Regions from separate parts of the Pseudomonas sp. ASL9 genome, predicted to be linked through region 1. Evidence: predicted binding sites of a transcription regulator. Region 1 holds the regulator's gene; each other region holds the start of a gene.

The links. The regulator sigma-54, encoded in region 1, starts transcription at its own class of promoters, with help from an activator protein. The targets are predictions, from matches to a motif close to ANTGGCATNNANNTTGCTNT.
Region 2: AC1ME2_RS23595 (circularly permuted type 2 ATP-grasp protein) is a predicted target of sigma-54. The motif match lies at 4,835-4,854, and genes of this name have one in related genera.
Region 3: glnA (glutamate--ammonia ligase) is a predicted target of sigma-54. The motif match lies at 997-1,016, and genes of this name have one in related genera.

The regions. Positions count from the first base shown of each region.
Region 1 covers NZ_CM155277.1:3,870,612-3,876,812, reverse strand. Annotated here, with positions in the region: gene AC1ME2_RS17960 (KpsF/GutQ family sugar-phosphate isomerase) at 1-324, shown strand, start outside; gene AC1ME2_RS17955 (KdsC family phosphatase) at 336-860, shown strand; gene lptC (LPS export ABC transporter periplasmic protein LptC) at 870-1,442, shown strand; gene lptA (lipopolysaccharide transport periplasmic protein LptA) at 1,429-1,971, shown strand; gene lptB (LPS export ABC transporter ATP-binding protein) at 1,971-2,696, shown strand; gene AC1ME2_RS17935 (RNA polymerase factor sigma-54) at 2,883-4,373, shown strand; gene hpf (ribosome hibernation-promoting factor, HPF/YfiA family) at 4,454-4,762, shown strand; gene ptsN (PTS IIA-like nitrogen regulatory protein PtsN) at 4,775-5,236, shown strand; gene rapZ (RNase adapter RapZ) at 5,239-6,096, shown strand; gene AC1ME2_RS17915 (HPr family phosphocarrier protein) at 6,113-6,201, shown strand, end outside.
Region 2 covers NZ_CM155277.1:5,120,703-5,126,903, forward strand. Annotated here, with positions in the region: gene AC1ME2_RS23570 (PLDc N-terminal domain-containing protein) at 1-55, shown strand, start outside; gene speE (polyamine aminopropyltransferase) at 275-1,135, shown strand; gene AC1ME2_RS23580 (LTA synthase family protein) at 1,505-3,592, shown strand; gene AC1ME2_RS23585 (hypothetical protein) at 3,733-3,969, shown strand; gene AC1ME2_RS23590 (ribonuclease E inhibitor RraB) at 4,221-4,559, shown strand; gene AC1ME2_RS23595 (circularly permuted type 2 ATP-grasp protein) at 4,889-6,201, shown strand, end outside.
Region 3 covers NZ_CM155277.1:2,752,723-2,758,923, forward strand. Annotated here, with positions in the region: gene thiI (tRNA uracil 4-sulfurtransferase ThiI) at 1-783, opposite strand, end outside; gene glnA (glutamate--ammonia ligase) at 1,115-2,521, shown strand; gene AC1ME2_RS12705 (DUF4124 domain-containing protein) at 2,693-3,217, shown strand; gene AC1ME2_RS12710 (DUF4124 domain-containing protein) at 3,219-3,860, shown strand; gene glnL (nitrogen regulation protein NR(II)) at 4,153-5,238, shown strand; gene ntrC (nitrogen regulation protein NR(I)) at 5,235-6,201, shown strand, end outside.

The DNA.
Region 1 (6,201 bases):
ACGCTACTGCGCGACTCGCTAATGGAAATGACCCACAAAGGCTTGGGCATGACCGCCGTTCTGGAGGCCGATGGCCGCTTGGCCGGGATCTTTACCGACGGCGATTTACGTCGGACCCTGGACCGCGACATTGATATCCGCCAGGCGACCATCGACGAAGTAATGACACTCCACGGCAAGACCGCCCGCCCTGAAATGCTCGCGGCCGAGGCATTGAAGATCATGGAGGATCACAAAATTGGTGCGTTGATCGTGGTCGACGAAAACGACCACCCTATCGGCGCCTTTAACCTGCAAGATCTGCTGCGTGCGGGAGTTATGTAATGAACAATGCGATGCCGAAGGATCTGCTGCAACGCGGCAAGAACATCAAACTGGCCATCTTCGACGTCGATGGCGTGCTGACTGACGGGCGCCTGTACTTTCTCGAAGACGGCAGCGAGTTCAAAACATTTAATACGCTCGACGGGCAAGGCATCAAGATGCTGATCGCATCAGGCGTGCACACCGCCATCATCAGCGGGCGCAGAACCCCCGTGGTAGAGCGCCGCGCGCACAACCTGGGCATTCAGCACCTGTATCAGGGCCGCGAAGACAAATTGGTCGTTCTCGACGAATTACTCGCTCAACTCCACTTAAGCTATGAACAAGTCGCCTATCTGGGTGACGATCTGCCAGACTTGCCCGTCATCCGGCGCGTCGGACTTGGCATGGCGGTCGCTAATGCGGCCAGTTTTGTCCGGCAACATGCCCACGGCATTACTCAGGCTCGCGGTGGCGAAGGAGCAGCTCGCGAATTTTGCGAGTTGATCATGAGCGCTCAAGGCAGCCTTGAAGCGGCCCACGCCGCCTACTTATAGAAGTCATTTATGCTGAGCAAAAAAATTCGCCGTTTTTTGATTCTGGGTGTGCTTGCGCTGCTGGTGGCGGCGGCAGGCTACTGGAATATCAAACCTGAAACCTTCCTGGAACAACGGGTAGCCCCTGTTGACGCAGGCACCATCGATTTTTACGCGATGAACGCCCACAGCCTTCAGTTCCTGCCGGACGGCAAACTTCAGTACGACATGACCGCCGATAAGGTCGAGCACCTTCAGACCTCTGATATCACGTTGCTGACCAATCCGGACCTGCAACTGTATCGTGGCGCCCTATTCCCCTGGCACGTCCAGAGCAAGAAGGGGGAAGTCTCGCCCGGCGGCACTCAGGTTGAGCTGATCGACTCGGTGCGCGTGGCGCGTACTGACGAAAAGAACCGGACGACCATTATTACCAGCAGCCGAATGACTGTATTCCCACAGAAGCAATATGCGCAGACCGAGCAAGCCGTTAGAATCGACGGTTTCGGCGGCGTATCCACTGGTACGGGTATGAAAGCGTATTTGAACGACGGCAGGATGCACCTGCTGTCCAACGTAAGAGGACAGTATGAGGCTCGTTAAAACCCTCCCTTTTTTGCTCGGTTTGGGCGCCGCACTGGGAAGCTTGAGCGCCTGGGCTTTGCCGACGGATCGCGATCAGCCTATTCATGTCCAGTCTGACGATGCGCAGCTCGATGACAAGCAGGGTGTTGCCGTCTACAAAGGCACCGTTATCATCACCCAAGGCTCGATGAAAATCACCGGCAACACCGTGACCATCACACGCACGCCCGCAGGCGAGATCGACGTGGTCACCGCTGTTGGCAATCTTGCTTACTACGAACAGAAACCCGACATCAACAAGCCTATTGTTCAAGCGTACGGCGTGACCATTCAGTACTTCGCCGCGCTGAATCGAATCATCCTGATCGACAAGGCCAAGGTCATCAACGACGGCAACACGTCCGAAGGCGAGAAAATCGTCTATGACACGGTGAAACAAGTCGTCAATGCCGGTCGAGCCAACGGCACCAAGGTGACTGCGCCACGCCCAAGGATCGACATGGTCATCCAGCCGAAAAACAAACCCGAACCCCAGAAGGCCCCTTAATGGCTACGCTGAAAGCCCAGCATCTGGCTAAAAGCTATAAGGGCCGTCAGGTCGTGCGCGATGTCAGCCTGTCCATCGAGAGCGGACAGATCGTGGGCCTGCTTGGCCCTAACGGTGCCGGCAAGACCACCTGTTTCTACATGATTGTGGGCCTGGTCCAGGCCGATCAAGGCCGTGTATTGATCGACGACCTGGACGTCAGCCACCAGCCGATGCACGGTCGCGCACGCGCCGGAATTGGCTATCTGCCGCAGGAAGCTTCGATTTTCCGCAAACTGTCGGTTGCCGACAACATCATGGCGATCCTCGAGACCCGCAAGGAGCTCGACCGCACGGCACGCCGCAAGGAGCTGGAAAGCCTGCTGCAAGAGTTCCACATCAGCCACATCCGAGACAACCTGGGCATGAGCCTGTCCGGTGGTGAACGCCGCCGCGTGGAAATCGCTCGCGCGTTGGCGACCTCGCCCAAATTCATCCTGCTTGATGAGCCGTTCGCCGGTGTCGACCCGATTTCGGTTGGCGATATCAAGCAGATCATCTATCACCTGAAAGCCAAGGGCATCGGCGTACTGATCACCGATCACAACGTTCGTGACACCCTGGATATTTGTGAAACCGCTTATATCGTCAACGATGGGCAACTGATCGCTGAAGGTGATTCAGCAACCATTCTGGCCAACCAACTGGTTAAAGAGGTTTACCTCGGCCATGAATTCCGCCTGTAAGTTCTGCGCTGTTTCGCTCTCCATAGGCGGCGGACACTAGGGTTTAGCGCTGACAAAAACATTAATTGTCAGCACACCCTAGGCAAACACTTAGGTTTCAGGCATATAATTTGCTTAAGTTGGCGCTTCGGCGCCCTGTAGTGGATGGCGCATGTGCGCCGGCGAATAAGGTGTTAAGCCCCTGCCATGAAACCATCGCTAGTCCTGAGAATGGGCCAGCAGCTGACGATGACACCGCAGCTGCAACAGGCCATCCGCCTCCTCCAACTGTCGACCCTGGACCTGCAACAGGAAATCCAGGAAGCGTTGGAGTCCAACCCTATGCTGGAACGCCAGGAGGAAGGTGACGACTTCGACAACGCTGATCCGTTGGCCGACAACATAGAGAAACCTAATCCTGACGTTCAGGAACCCACCTACCAGGAAGCTGCCCCGACGGTGGACAACCTGGAAGAGGGCGACTGGAACGACCGTATTCCCAACGAACTGCCAGTCGACACCGCCTGGGATGACGTGTACCAGACCAGCGCCAGCAGTCTGCCCAGCAACGATGATGACGAGTGGGACTTCACCACCCGCACATCGGCCGGCGAAAGCCTGCAAAGCCATCTGCTGTGGCAATTGAATCTGGCACCCATGTCCGATACCGATCGGTTGATCGCCGTCACGCTGATCGACTGCATCAACAATCAGGGTTATCTGGACGAGTCGCTTGAGGAAATCCTCGATGCCTTCGATCCGGAAATGGATGTCGAGCTGGATGAAATCGAAGCGGTTCTGCACCGGATCCAGCAATTCGAACCCGCAGGCATCGGCGCCCGCAACCTGAGCGAATGCCTGTCGCTGCAATTGCGTCAGCTGCCTGCGAAAACTCGCTGGCTGGCCGAAGCACAGCGCCTGGTCTGTGACTTCATCGACCTGCTCGGCAGCCGTGACTACGGCCAACTGATGCGGCGCATGAAACTCAAGGAAGATGAGCTGCGCCAGGTCATTGAACTGGTGCAGAGCCTGAACCCGCGTCCAGGCTCGCAGATCGAATCCAGCGAGGCAGAATACGTTGTGCCCGACGTGATCGTGCGTAAAGACAATGAACGCTGGCTGGTAGAGCTCAATCAAGAGTCCGTGCCCCGTCTACGGGTCAACCCTCAGTACGCAGGGTTCGTCCGCAGGGCCGATACCAGCGCTGACAACACGTTCATGCGCAATCAGTTGCAGGAGGCACGCTGGTTCATCAAAAGCCTGCAGAGCCGCAATGAAACGCTTATGAAAGTGGCCACGCAGATCGTCGAGCACCAACGCGGCTTCCTCGAGTACGGCGACGAGGCAATGAAACCACTGGTTCTGCATGACATCGCCGAAGCGGTCGGCATGCACGAGTCGACGATTTCACGGGTGACCACGCAAAAATTCATGCATACCCCGCGCGGTATCTACGAACTGAAATATTTCTTTTCCAGTCACGTAAGCACCTCTGAGGGCGGCGAGTGTTCCTCCACAGCCATTCGCGCGATCATCAAAAAACTGGTTGCTGCGGAAAATCAGAAAAAGCCGTTGAGTGACAGCAAGATCGCTGGTTTACTGGAGGCACAAGGCATTCAGGTAGCCCGTCGTACCGTCGCTAAATACCGCGAATCACTTGGGATAGCACCTTCAAGCGAACGTAAGCGATTGATGTGATAACGGGCGCATGCCATAGCGTTCCAGTGGCAGGTATTCAAGCCTGCCTCTTTATGCACTGGCAACGAAGGAGAAGTTGTATGCAAGTCAACATCAGTGGACATCAGCTGGAAGTGACCAAGCCCCTGCGCGAATACATCGAGCTCAAACTCAAGAAACTCGAAGGGCACTTTGACAAAATTACCAATGTGCAGGTAACGATGGCGGTCGAGAAACTGAAACAGAAGATCGAAGCCACGCTGCACATCCACGGTGGAGAGGTGGTCGCCAACGCAGAACATGACGACATGTATGCGGCAATCGATCTACTCACTGACAAGCTAGACCGACAATTGCTCAAATATAAGGAAAAGCAGCAGAACATCTTAAAAGGTGCGACAGCTCGCTAACACTCCCAACCCATGATTCGACTCGAAAATATCCTGACTGCCGGCCGTTCACTCGTGAACGTGCCGAGCAGCAGTAAAAAAAATGTCTTTGAACACATCGCCAAATTGATCGCCAGTGAAACTGAGCTGAATCAGGATTTGGTGCTCACGAGCCTGCTCGCCCGTGAAAAACTCGGCTCGACCGGTTTTGGTAATGGTATCGCCATTCCGCACTGTAGGCTGACGGGTTGTCCGACGCCCATCAGTGCCCTTTTACACCTCGATACCTGCGTCGATTTTGAAGCCATCGACGGTATACCTGTGGACCTGCTTTTTGTGCTGCTGGTCCCAGAGGCTGCCACCGACGAACACCTGGAGCTGCTGCGCCAGATCGCCAGCATGCTTGACCGCGCGGATGTGCGCGACCGTCTACGCAGTGCCAAAAGCGGCGAAGCGCTTTATCAGGTGGTGCTGGACGTGCAGAACGGCCATTAATGATGCGCATGATAATCGTCAGCGGCCGATCCGGCTCCGGCAAGAGCACCGCTCTTGATGTGCTGGAAGACAACGGCTTCTATTGCATCGATAACCTGCCTGCGGGCCTGCTCCCGGAGCTGGCTGAACGCGCGCTGATTCATACAGAACTGGCTCAGCCGCTGGTCGCCGTATCCATCGACGCGCGCAATCTGCCGAGCCATCTGTCACGCTTCCCGGAGTTGCTCGAAGAGGTCCGCAGCCGCCATATCCAGTGCGATGTGCTGTACCTGGACGCCGATGAGGAAACCCTGCTCAAACGCTTCTCGGAAACCCGTCGCCGCCATCCTCTGAGCAGCGCCGACCGCTCGCTTGCCGAAGCGATACGCGATGAAAGCACCCTGCTCGGCCCGATCATTGATCTGGCCGACTTGAAAATCAACACCACGCACCTGAACCTCTACCAGCTCCGCGACATGCTCAAACTGCGCCTGTTGAACAAGCCAGAGCCCGGCACTGCGTTTCTGGTTGAATCGTTTGGCTTCAAGCGCGGCATGCCGGTGGACGCTGACCTGGTATTCGATGTGCGCTGCTTGCCCAACCCTTATTGGAAGCCGGAACTGCGTGAGCTCTCAGGGCTAGACCAGCCCGTGGCCGATTATTTGGCGGCGCAGCCGGATGTTGAAGAGATGTTCCAGGACATCTACGCCTACTTGAACAAATGGTTGCCACGCTTTGCTGCCAGCAACCGCGCCTACGTCACTATTGCCATTGGCTGCACTGGCGGGCACCACCGTTCTGTCTATCTGACCGAGCGCCTGGGCCACGTCCTGCAACAATCACTCAAGAACGTTCAGGTCCGCCACCGCGACCTCAGCTGAAAGGATCTTCATCGCGATGCCCGCTCGTCAAATCACTATCATCAACAAGCTGGGCTTGCACGCGCGTGCGGCCGCCAAATTCGTCGGTGTCGCAGGAAAATTCCC
Region 2 (6,201 bases), 1.3 Mb from region 1:
TCTGGGTTTAATTATCTGGGCGATTGCCGGGCCGCGTGGAAACGTGCGCTTCTGACCTGTTTCACCTGAGGCTGATCGTATAAGCCAAGCGCTTGATTGCTGACCGCAGTCAGGCGCTTTTTATATTCCGCCTGTCAACGAGCCTGGCGAGCGGACCAATAGAGGTTCGACCTGTCATCGTCTGCGACGTAGAATGCCGGCCTTTCTTAGGGGCGACGCTTTTTCTAAAGCAGCTCGCTGTCCGTTGCCACCAGTATTCACCGGGGACTTACCCATGAGCGATTATCAAGAAACGTTGTATGAAGGCTACGGCCAGCGCTTCCGCATGGAAAAACTGCTGCATGAAGTGCGCACCGAGCATCAACATCTGGTGATCTTCGAGAACCCGCGCATGGGCCGGGTCATGGCGCTTGACGGCGTTATCCAGACCACTGAAGCCGATGAGTTCATCTACCATGAGATGCTCACTCACGTACCGATCCTCGCCCACGGCGCCGCCAAGCGTGTACTGATTATTGGTGGCGGCGATGGCGGCATGTTGCGCGAAGTTGCCAAGCATCGCAGCATCGAACACATCACCATGGTCGAAATCGATGGCACCGTGGTCGAGATGTGCAAGCAATTTTTGCCGAATCACTCCAAAGGTGCCTTCGACGATTCGCGACTGAATCTGGTGATCGACGATGGCATGCGTTTCGTGGCCACCACCGAAGAAAAATTCGACATCATCATTTCCGACTCCACCGACCCGATCGGCCCGGGCGAAGTGCTGTTCTCCGAAAATTTCTATGAGGCCTGCCGTCGCTGCCTGAACGACGGCGGCATCCTGGTCACACAGAACGGCACGCCCTTCATGCAGTTGACCGAAGTGCAGACCACTGCCGGCCGCTTGCGCGGCCTGTTCCCGGACTGGCACTTCTACCAGGCCGCGATCCCGACTTACATCGGTGGCGCCATGACCTTCGCTTGGGGCGCGACCAATACGGACTACCGCAAACTGCCTTTGGAGACTCTGCGTCAGCGCTTCGCCGGCAGCGGTATTGTTACGCGCTATTACAACCCTGAAATCCATATCGGCGCATTTGCATTGCCGCAGTATGTTTTGCAGGCGGTCAATAAGCCAAGTAACGACTGATTTGTGATGTGGAAAGTCGCCATCATTGGCGGCTTTTTGTTACGTGGACATAACGATTTAGATCGTTGTGTGCAAACTCCCTGACACAGCGCCTTACATTTAAGGGGCTGCGCGAGACGAAATTTTCACAGCCCATTCCAGAAAATCATGCCCGGATATTTCGCCCTGTGGCGGCTGCGACCCTTGCTCTAGAGCAGGGGCCGACTTTTTTCAGATGCGTCGTCGTTAACGATTTGGCGCGGATCATTGGTAAACTCCACACGATCATGAATAAATTGCGCGCCGCGCCGACCTCGCCGTCTAGAACAGTGTAGGTCGCACATGCATTTGAACTTCATTCAACTTGAATCCAACGGACCCTAGAACGCCATGGCCACACCGGACGCCCTGAGTCATCAGCACGCCTCGTCGCGCTTGCTGCAACCCACCGTCAAATCGCATCTGGCTTACACGCTGCTGAGCGGCTTGGTCTTGATGGTGATGTACACCCTGCTGCGAGTCGCGCTGCTGGTCTATAACCGTGAAATGATGGGTAGCATTCCGGCGTCGGCCTTTTTCGAGGCGATGGTCAATGGCCTGCGTTTCGACTTGCGCCTGACGGTCTACCTGCTCACTCCTCTGTTGCTGGCGCTGTTCAGTGCCCGAGTAATGGCTGCGCGTGGGCTATTCCGGTTTTGGTTGACGATTGTCGCCAGTATCACGCTGTTCCTCGGCCTGATGGAGCTGGACTTTTACCGCGAGTTCCACCAGCGTTTGAACGGGTTGGTGTTCCAGTACGTCAAGGAAGACCCGAAAACCGTGCTGAGCATGCTCTGGCACGGCTTCCCGGTGGGGCGCTATTTGCTGGCCTGGGCGGCAGTTACCTGGACCCTGAGTTTGCTCTTCAAGGGTGCTGACCGTCTGACCCGCACGCGACGCAGGCTTAGTGTCAGCTCGAGCAGCAACCGTTCGGTCGCGCCGTGGTACCTGCGCATCGGCATGTTCGTGGTCTGCCTGATGATTGCTGTCGTCGCCGTTCGTGGCACTCTGCGTCAGGGCCCACCATTGCGTTGGGGCGATGCTTACACCACTGACTCGAACTTCACCAACCAGTTGGGCCTCAATGGCACCTTATCGTTGATCTCTGCTGCCGAAGCCCTCACGTCCGACCAGCGCGCCAATATCTGGAAGCCCACGCTGCCGGAACCGTTGGCGCAACAAACCGTGCGCAACATGTTGCTGACCGCCAGTGACAAGCTGGTTGATGCCGACACCGCTGCCGTGCGCCGCGATTCCTTCCCGCCTGTGGAGAAAACGCTGCCTATCCGCAACGTGGTGGTGATCTTGATGGAGAGCTTTGCTGGCCATTCGGTGGGCGCTTTGGGCAGCGATGCCAACATTACGCCGTACTTCGACAAGCTGTCCAAGGAAGGCCTGTTGTTCGATCGCTTCTTCTCCAACGGCACGCATACCCACCAGGGCATGTTCGCCACCATGGCCTGTTTCCCAAACCTGCCAGGTTTTGAATACCTGATGCAAACCCCGGAGGGCAGCCACAAATTGTCCGGCCTGCCGCAGTTGCTAAGCTCCCGCAAATACGATGATGTCTACGTCTACAACGGCGATTTTGCGTGGGACAACCAGTCAGGCTTCTTCAGCAACCAGGGCATGACCAACTTCATTGGCCGTAATGACTTCGTCAATCCCGTGTTCTCCGATCCAACGTGGGGTGTGTCCGACCAGGATATGTTCGACAGAGGCGCTCAGGAGCTGAAAGCGCGCGAAGGTGGCAAGCCTTTCTATGCATTGTTGCAAAGCCTGTCCAACCACACGCCGTACGCGCTGCCGGCAGACCTGCCGGTCGAGCCGGTCACCGGGCATGGCACGCTGGATGAGCATTTGACCGCCATGCGTTATGCCGACTGGGCGTTGGGGCAGTTCTTCGAGAAGGCGCGCAAAGAGCCCTATTTCAAGGAAACCCTGTTCATCGTCGTCGGGGATCATGGTTTCGGCAATGATCAGCAAATTACAGAAATGGACCTTGGGCGCTTTAACGTACCCATGCTGATGATCGGCCCTGGCGTCCAGGAAAAATTCGGTCAGCGCAGCAATATCGTCGGCACCCAGATCGATATCGTACCGACCATCATGGGGCGTCTGGGCGGCGAGTCGCGTAACCAATGCTGGGGCCGTGACTTGCTGAACCTGCCTGAAGGCGACAAGGGTTTTGGCGTGATCAAGCCATCGGGGGGAGAGCTGACCGTCGCGTTGGTGACCGGTGATCGCATCCTGGTCGAGCCCAATGAGATGGAGCCTCGCGTGTACCAATATAAGCTGGGCGCCAAGCCCCATGCAGAGCTGATGCCCAATCAGCCCGATTTGCCACAACTGAGGCAGAAACTGGAAAGTTTCCTGCAAACCGCAACCAAAAGCCTGATGGACAATGCCGCAGGCGTGGCCGACAGCAAGATGCATTAATCTGGAAACGTGCCAAAAAGAGGCTCTTATCAGCCTCTTTTTTTTGTTCGTTCGGTAGCGAAAAGCAGTGGAACGAATGCTGGATTTTCAGGGTCCAGATTATGTGAGCCGCTTTCTTCGGCTTCGCTGAGGAGACATAGATGAAACAGTGGACCATTACTTATCTTGATAAAGACGGCGTCCGACAAAGCCTTGAGTTTGCACGCGAACAACGTCCTGATTTGGAGTCTGCGGCAGACTATCTGCGCGAGGTTTTGTATCCGGTGGTCGATAAACTGGATCTGAACGATCTTGACGGTCGGGCTCCCGAGCCCACGGTAAAATCCCTGAAGGCACTGCACAGCGTGCAGATTATCTCTGTCACCGAAGCCCCTTGAATCAAACTTTTGGCTATTGCCTGTTCTGCCATTTGGCACAGGCGGTCGATAGGGTTACTCTGCAAATGAGGCCAGTGCAGGGTTGCTCTGGTCTCTTCTATGTCGATGCCCGGTCTACCTGATAGATCTGGCCTTGTCAGCTACATGCTTGACTCTCTGGCGGCGGAGTATCCGTCGCCGAGCGACCACCCATTGGTGCGTTGCGTTGGGAGTGTTGAAACTCTATCTATCGTTGCATAGGAGGACGTTTCATGAGCACAGCCTATCAAGAGGACATCAGCAGTAACGTACTGCGCCGCATGAAAGAGGGCGGTTTTGATTTCGCACGTATCCATCCCATCGAGTTTTATGCCGTTTTCCCGGATGAGGAGCGGGCGCGGCAGGCTGCAGGGCAGTTTCGCGGAGAATCCTTGAACGCGCAGGTCAGCGTCCGTGATGACGGGGCATGGCATCTGCAGTTGAGTAAAGTGATGTACGCCACCTATGGCGGTATCGATGATTTCGAGCAAGATTTTCAAACGGTGATCACACCGCTGGACGGCGAGGTCGAGGGGTGGGGCGTGACTCAGGAAATCAAACGTTTTAATTAACGCCTGAGGGTGTTCCCGTTGTAATCCCCTTACCGGCTGACCTTTTGTCAGCCGGTTTTAGTTTGTGGATTCTAGCCGCTACATGGACTATCGGGTGTGTTGTGGAACTAAATTCACCTGTGAAATCAACTCTGGGTATGCTGGTAATAGATACTGATGTTGAAGGACGCTTCGCAATGAAGCGTAGGAGAACTAGTTGGGGCGGTTACTGCACAGGAATGGTGCGGCAGCGGTAGCGGATTTATCCAACTATTTGATATTTAAGCGTTTATGCCGATGGCACGGGCCTTGCGAAGGCCTTTGATGTCCGTGGTGACAAGGAGTACGGCATGATTCGCACCTTTTATGATGAGATGTACGATGCTGGCGGGCTGGTCCGTCCGCATTATCGGGAATTTGCCCGCTGGCTGGGTGAGACGCCGCCGGAGCTTTTGGCTCAGCGCAGGCGTGAAGCCGATCTTTTGTTTCATCGTGCCGGGATCACGTTCACGCTGTATGGGGACGACCAAGGCACCGAGCGGCTGATTCCGTTCGATACGATCCCGCGCAGTATTCCAGCCAGTGAATGGCGGATTGTCGAGCGTGGCTGTATTCAGCGGGTCAAGGCGTTGAACATGTTTCTCGCCGACCTGTATCACGATCAACGGATTATCAAGGCCGGGATCGTCCCTGCTGAACAGGTGCTGGCCAACGAGCAATATCAGCTGGCTATGCAGGGCCTGAATCTGCACCGTGATATTTATTCGCATATTTCCGGTGTCGACCTGGTGCGTGATGGCGACGGCACGTATTACGTGCTTGAAGACAACCTGCGCACGCCCAGCGGCGTCAGCTACATGCTCGAAGATCGCAAGATGATGATGCGCCTGTTCCCGGAGCTGTTTGCCGCTCAGCGCATCGCGCCTATCGATCATTACCCCAACATGCTTCTCGATACCTTGAAAAGCTCAAGCCCCATCGATAACCCGAGCGTGGTGGTCCTAACCCCTGGCCGCTTCAACAGTGCCTTTTTCGAACACGCCTTTCTGGCGCGGGAGATGGGTGTCGAGCTGGTGGAAGGGGCTGATCTGTTCGTGCGTGACGATAGGGTCTTCATGCGCACCACTGACGGGCCTAAAGCCGTTGATGTGATCTACCGTCGCCTGGATGATGCGTTTCTCGATCCACTGGCGTTTAACCCCGACTCGATGCTTGGCGTGCCTGGCCTACTCTCGGCCTATCGTTCTGGCAATGTAGTGCTGGCCAATGCCATTGGGACCGGCGTAGCGGATGACAAGTCGATCTATCCCTATGTGACGGACATGATCCGTTTCTATCTGGATGAAGAGCCAATTCTGCAAAACGTGCCGACCTGGCAGTGCCGGAAACCGGAAGAGCTGTCCCACGTGTTGGCGCATCTGCCGGAACTGGTGGTCAAGGAAACACAGGGGTCCGGGGGGTACGGCATGTTGGTCGGCCCGGCCGCTTCGGCAGCGGAAATCGAATCGTTCCGCGCTCGGCTCAAAGCCAAGCCCCACGCGTATATCGCACAACCCACTTTATGCCTGTCGACCTGTCCGACCTTTGTCGAGAACGGCATCGCCCCGCGGCATATCGACTTGCGTCCGTTTGTACTGTCTGGCCGTGAAACCCGGGTAGTGCC
Region 3 (6,201 bases), 1.1 Mb from region 1:
ATGACTGTTATCGACTTTACCGAGAATTTCTCCCAGTACTTCTTCAAACGGGACACTGACAAATAGCACCCGTTGCGAGCTACCGTACTTCTTCCACACGAAATGAGCGACTTCCATCACCCCTAATTCGTGGGCGCGGCCACCGAGATTAAAGAAGCAGAAATGGCTCATCAGCCCACGGCGCATGATCTGGTAGGCCGCGACAGTGGAATCGAAACCACCGGACATCAGCACCAGCGTCTGCTCAAGCGCGCCCAGCGGATAACCGCCGATGCTGTTGTGCTGACCGTGGATCACAAACAACCGTTGGTCGCGAATTTCCATGCGCACTTCGATTTCGGGTGCTTTCAGGGAAATTCCGGCAGCGCCGCACTGTTGGCGAAGCTGGCTACCGACGTATCTTTCGACATCCATGGAACTGAAACTGTGCTTGCCGGCACGCTTGCAACGCACCGAAAACATTTTGCCGGCCAGCGATGCGCCGACGTGTTCTTTACACTTGGCGAGGATGTCGTCCATATCGCCCAGCGGGTATTCATTTACCTGCAAAAAATGTGCAATGCCCGGCATGCAGCTCAGGCGCGCAATCATCTCCTGCAAGGCTTTCGGCTCGCTAACCTGGGTCTCGACCTCAAGATTGTCCCACACGCCGCCCACCACCAATGCCGGGTCCAGATCACGGAGCACGGTACGGATGTTTTTGGCCAACTGGCGGATGAAACGCTTACGCACCGGCCGGCTTTTGATAGTGATTTCGGGGAAGACTTTTACGATTAGTTTCATGTAAAAACGCGCGAGGTGCCAGCCGAAAAATAGGGGGCAGGATTATAGCGGAAATTGTTCAAGGTTTAACCAGTTATCGTATAGCTCTTATTGCACGCACCAAAAAAGACCGCCATCCCGACAATAAGCATCATATCGGTGCATCAAATTTTCGAATTATCAGCTTTAATGCCCGCGACGCTTGCGTTTGGCGCGCAAAACCCAACTCGGGGCACTGGCATGCAATTTGCTCCCTTGTGAGGCAGGTTGCCTTGGCAGAGTATTCGCGCCGGCATCACCAAAATTCTAAGGGCCAAACCACTACGTGGCCCGAAGCCACCCGGAGGACACCATGTCGAAGTCGGTTCAACTCATCAAAGATCATGACGTTAAATGGATTGATCTGCGCTTCACTGACACCAAAGGCACTCAGCACCACGTGACCATGCCGGCTCGCGACGCGCTGGATGAAGATTTCTTTGAAATCGGCAAAATGTTCGACGGCTCCTCTATTGCTGGCTGGAAAGGCATCGAAGCGTCCGACATGATCCTGATGCCTGACGATAGCACTGCCGTGCTCGACCCGTTCACCGAAGAGCCAACCATCATCCTGGTTTGCGACATCATCGAACCTTCGACCATGCAAGGCTATGACCGCGACCCACGCGCCATTGCCCGCCGCGCCGAGGAATACCTGAAGTCCACGGGCATCGGCGACACCGTTTTCGTTGGTCCAGAACCAGAATTCTTCATCTTCGACGAAGTGAAGTTCAAGTCCGACATCTCCGGTTCCATGTTCAAGATCTTCTCCGAACAAGGCTCCTGGATGTCTGACCAGGACGTGGAAGGCGGCAACCGTGGCCACCGTCCAGGTATCAAAGGCGGCTACTTCCCTGTTCCACCGTTCGACCACGACCACGAAATCCGTACCTCCATGTGTAATGCCATGGAAGAAATGGGCCTGGTGATCGAAGTTCACCACCATGAAGTGGCGACTGCTGGCCAGAACGAAATCGGCGTGAAATTCAACACCTTGGTTGCCAAGGCTGATGAAGTTCAGACCCTGAAATACTGCGTACACAACGTAGCCGATGCCTACGGCCGTACCGCTACCTTCATGCCTAAGCCTCTGTATGGCGACAACGGTTCAGGTATGCACGTACACATGTCCATCTCCAAAGATGGCAAGAACACCTTCGCAGGCGAAGGCTATGCCGGCCTGTCCGATACTGCCCTGTACTTCATCGGCGGCATCATCAAGCACGGTAAAGCACTGAACGGCTTCACCAACCCGTCGACAAACTCGTACAAACGTCTGGTCCCAGGTTTCGAAGCACCAGTAATGCTGGCCTACTCGGCTCGCAACCGTTCCGCTTCGATCCGTATTCCTTACGTGTCCAGCCCTAAAGCTCGCCGTATCGAAGCTCGCTTCCCGGATCCAGCAGCTAACCCGTACCTGGGCTTCGCTGCACTGTTGATGGCTGGCCTGGACGGCATCCAGAACAAGATCCACCCAGGCGACGCTGCTGACAAAAACCTGTACGACCTGCCGCCTGAAGAGGCGAAAGAGATCCCACAAGTTTGCGGTAGCTTGAAAGAAGCCCTGGAAGAGCTGGACAAAGGTCGCGCGTTCCTGACCAAAGGCGGCGTATTCAGCGATGACTTCATCGACGCTTACATCACCCTGAAAAGCGAAGAAGAAATCAAAGTACGCACCTTCGTACACCCACTGGAATACGAGCTGTACTACAGCTGCTAATCCAGTTACGTCAGCAGCATCGACGTAATAGAGGCCTCCTTCTGGAGGCCTTTTTTTATGCCCGAGATTAAAGTTTTGTCACATAGCACCTGCATCACAGACCACAAGACGGCTATGCTGGCGGCTCTAGACGCCGTTGCGTTCTATCGCGTTATGCCATTGGAATACGCCATGCATCGAAGCCTTATTTTTCTGCTGCTGGTGATCGCCTTGCCCGCCGCAGCGCAGATTTATAAATACACTGACGCCAATGGCAATCCCGCGTACAGCAATCAGCCACCCAACGGCACGCCCAGTGAAACCATACAGTTACCACCGCTGAACAGTGTCGACGCCCATAAACCGGCGATACTGCAAAACAACGGGCCCGCGGCCACCAAACAGGATGTGGCAGCAGCCGCCTATAGCGTGCTGGCGTTGGCCGATCTACCCACCGGCGAGGCGCTGCGCGCCAACAACGGCACCTTCACGATTGGCGTCCAGCTGCAACCGCGCTTGCAACCCGGACACCTCTTGCAACTCGTGGTCGATGGCAACCCTTACGGGCAGCCCAGCAACGTGCCACGGCTACAGGCCGTAAACCTCGACCGCGGGGAACACAGCCTGGCGGTCCGCGTAGTAAACGATCAGCAGATCATCCAGCAGAGCCCGACAGTCACGATTACCGTGCAGCGCGTCCATCTCGGTAAACCTTAAAATGCCCTCCTGGCCAACCCCTGTACGCAGCCTGCTACTGCTGTGCCTGCTATTGATCACGTGGCCCGCAGCGGCCGACGTTTATACCTACGTCGACCCACAGGGCAATCGGGTATTCACAGACCAACCGCACCCTGGCAACGCGCGTCGCGTCGATATCCCGCCCAGCAATATAAGCTCCCAACCGCCCAAGCACGTGGTGCAGAAAAATCCTGCCCCCGCAAAGCCCAAGGCCATGTTCCGTTATCAACTGCTGCGGATCCTGGTGCCCGAGCCAGATGCAACGGTGCGCAGCATGACGGGTGAACTGATCGTCAGTGTCAGCAACGACCCCGTCCTGCAGAACGGTCACACTTATCGCCTACTGGTCGACGACCAACCGTATGGTCAAGCCGGTCGCAGCCCGGTATTCCCACTGATCAACATTGATCGCGGCACGCACCAACTGGCCGTCGAGATTCTGGATGAGACGGGGCGGATCCTGGAGCGAACGCCCAACCAGCCCTTCCACATGCTGCGCATCAGCCTGGCGCAAAAACGTCTGGCCCAGCCCTGCACGGAAACGGATTACGGTGTACGCCCCGAATGCGCCCTTGCTGATAAGCCTGCAGAGAAAAAAAGCAGCTTCCTGCCTTTCTTCTGAACGCCCGGCCGCACAAGGCACTATATTGGTGCGACAACCTGAGCGTTGCTCGACGAACTCACCTATTTTGGTTCAAAAATACCCGCAGGTTGTGCTTCACGGCGACCCGCTGTCCGAAAAAAGCCCCATTTTGCAGGTTTAGCGCTTCTTTTCGGAGCCTTGGTTTGGTTTTTGCAGATTTGCACTATCAGCACCGTATCTGCGGCGTAAAAAAATGCTCGCGATGCCCTATCAGCGCTGCGATTCGGGGCCTGTCAGGGTTGCAATGTGCCAAAAAGGTCAACGACGACTTATGACTATCAGTGATGCGCTGCACCGGCTTTTACTCGATAACCTGACCACTGCCACCATTTTACTCAACGCGAACTTACGTCTTGAGTACATGAACCCGGCAGCCGAAATGCTGCTGGCCATCAGTGGTCAGCGCAGTCACGGACAATTTATCAGCGAGCTGTTTACCGAGTCGGTTGAAGCGTTGAATTCGCTGCGCCAGGCAGTCGAGAAAGCCCACCCGTTCACCAAGCGCGAAGCGATGCTCACCGCGTTGACCGGGCAAACCTTGACCGTCGACTACGCCGTCACGCCGATCCTCTGCAATGGCGAAACCATGCTGCTGCTGGAAGTCCACCCGCGTGATCGCCTGCTGCGGATTACCAAGGAAGAGGCCCAGCTGTCCAAGCAGGAAACCACCAAAATGCTGGTGCGCGGCCTGGCCCACGAAATCAAGAACCCCCTCGGCGGGATTCGCGGCGCCGCCCAACTGCTGGCGCGAGAGCTGCCCGAAGAAAGCCTCAAGGACTACACCAACGTCATCATTGAAGAGGCCGACCGCCTGCGTAACCTGGTCGATCGCATGCTGGGCTCCAACAAGCTGCCTTCGCTGGCAATGACCAACGTGCACGAAGTGCTCGAACGCGTGTGCAGCCTGGTGGATGCCGAAAGCCAAGGCTGCATCACGTTGGTGCGCGACTACGACCCGAGCATCCCGGACGTGTTGATCGACCGCGAGCAAATGATTCAGGCCGTCCTCAATATCGTGCGCAACGCCATGCAGGCCATCAGCGGTCAGAACGAGTTGCGCCTGGGCCGGATCAGCCTGCGCACCCGCGCCTTGCGCCAATTCACCATCGGCCACGTCCGCCACCGTCTGGTGTGCAAGATTGAAATCATCGACAACGGCCCCGGCATTCCGGCCGAGCTTCAGGAAACCATTTTTTACCCCATGGTCAGCGGCCGCCCAGATGGCACCGGGCTCGGCCTCGCGATTACCCAGAACATCATCAGTCAGCATCAGGGACTGATCGAGTGTGACAGCCATACTGGCCACACCACCTTCTCGATCTTCCTGCCGCTAGAACAAGGAGCCGCTTCGACATGAGCCGTAGTGAAACTGTATGGATCGTCGATGACGACCGCTCTATCCGCTGGGTGCTGGAAAAAGCCTTGCAACAAGAAGGCATGACCACCCAAAGCTTCGACAGCGCCGATGGGGTAATGAGCCGCCTGGCCCGCCAGCAGCCGGATGTGATCATTTCGGACATTCGCATGCCTGGCGCCAGTGGCCTGGAGTTACTGGCCAAGATCCGCGAGCTGCATCCGCGCTTGCCGGTGATCATCATGACCGCGCATTCGGACCTCGACAGCGCGGTGGCGTCGTATCAAGGCGGTGCGTTCGAATACCTGCCCAAGCCGTTCGATGTCGATGAAGCCGTATCGCTGGTCAAACGCGCCAATCAGCATGCCCAGGAACAACAAGGCATGATGCAGGTCGCGCCCACCTTGACCCGCACCCCGGAAATCATCGGCGAAGCCCCGGCGATGCAGGAAGTGTTTCGCGCCATTGGGCGTCTGAGCCATTCCAACATCACCGTGCTGATCAACGGCGAGTCCGGCACCGGCAAAGAACTGGTCGCCCATGCGTTGCACCGCCACAGCCCGCGCGCCGCATCGCCGTTCATTGCGTTGAACATGGCAGCGATCCCTAAGGATTTGATGGAGTCCGAGCTGTTCGGCCACGAAAAAGGCGCCTTCACCGGCGCGGCCAACCTGCGTCGCGGCCGTTTCGAACAGGCGGACGGCGGCACCCTGTTCCTCGATGAAATCGGCGATATGCCCGCAGACACCCAGACGCGCTTGCTGCGGGTACTGGCTGATGGCGAGTTCTACCGTGTCGGTGGGCATACCCCGGTCAAGGTCGACGTACGGATCATCGCCGCGACTCACCAGAATCTGGAGATCCTGGTGCAAGCGGGTAAATTCCGTGAGGACTTGTTCCACCGTCTCAACGTAATCCGCATTCACATTCCACGGATGTCCGACCGTCGCGAAGACATCCCGACCC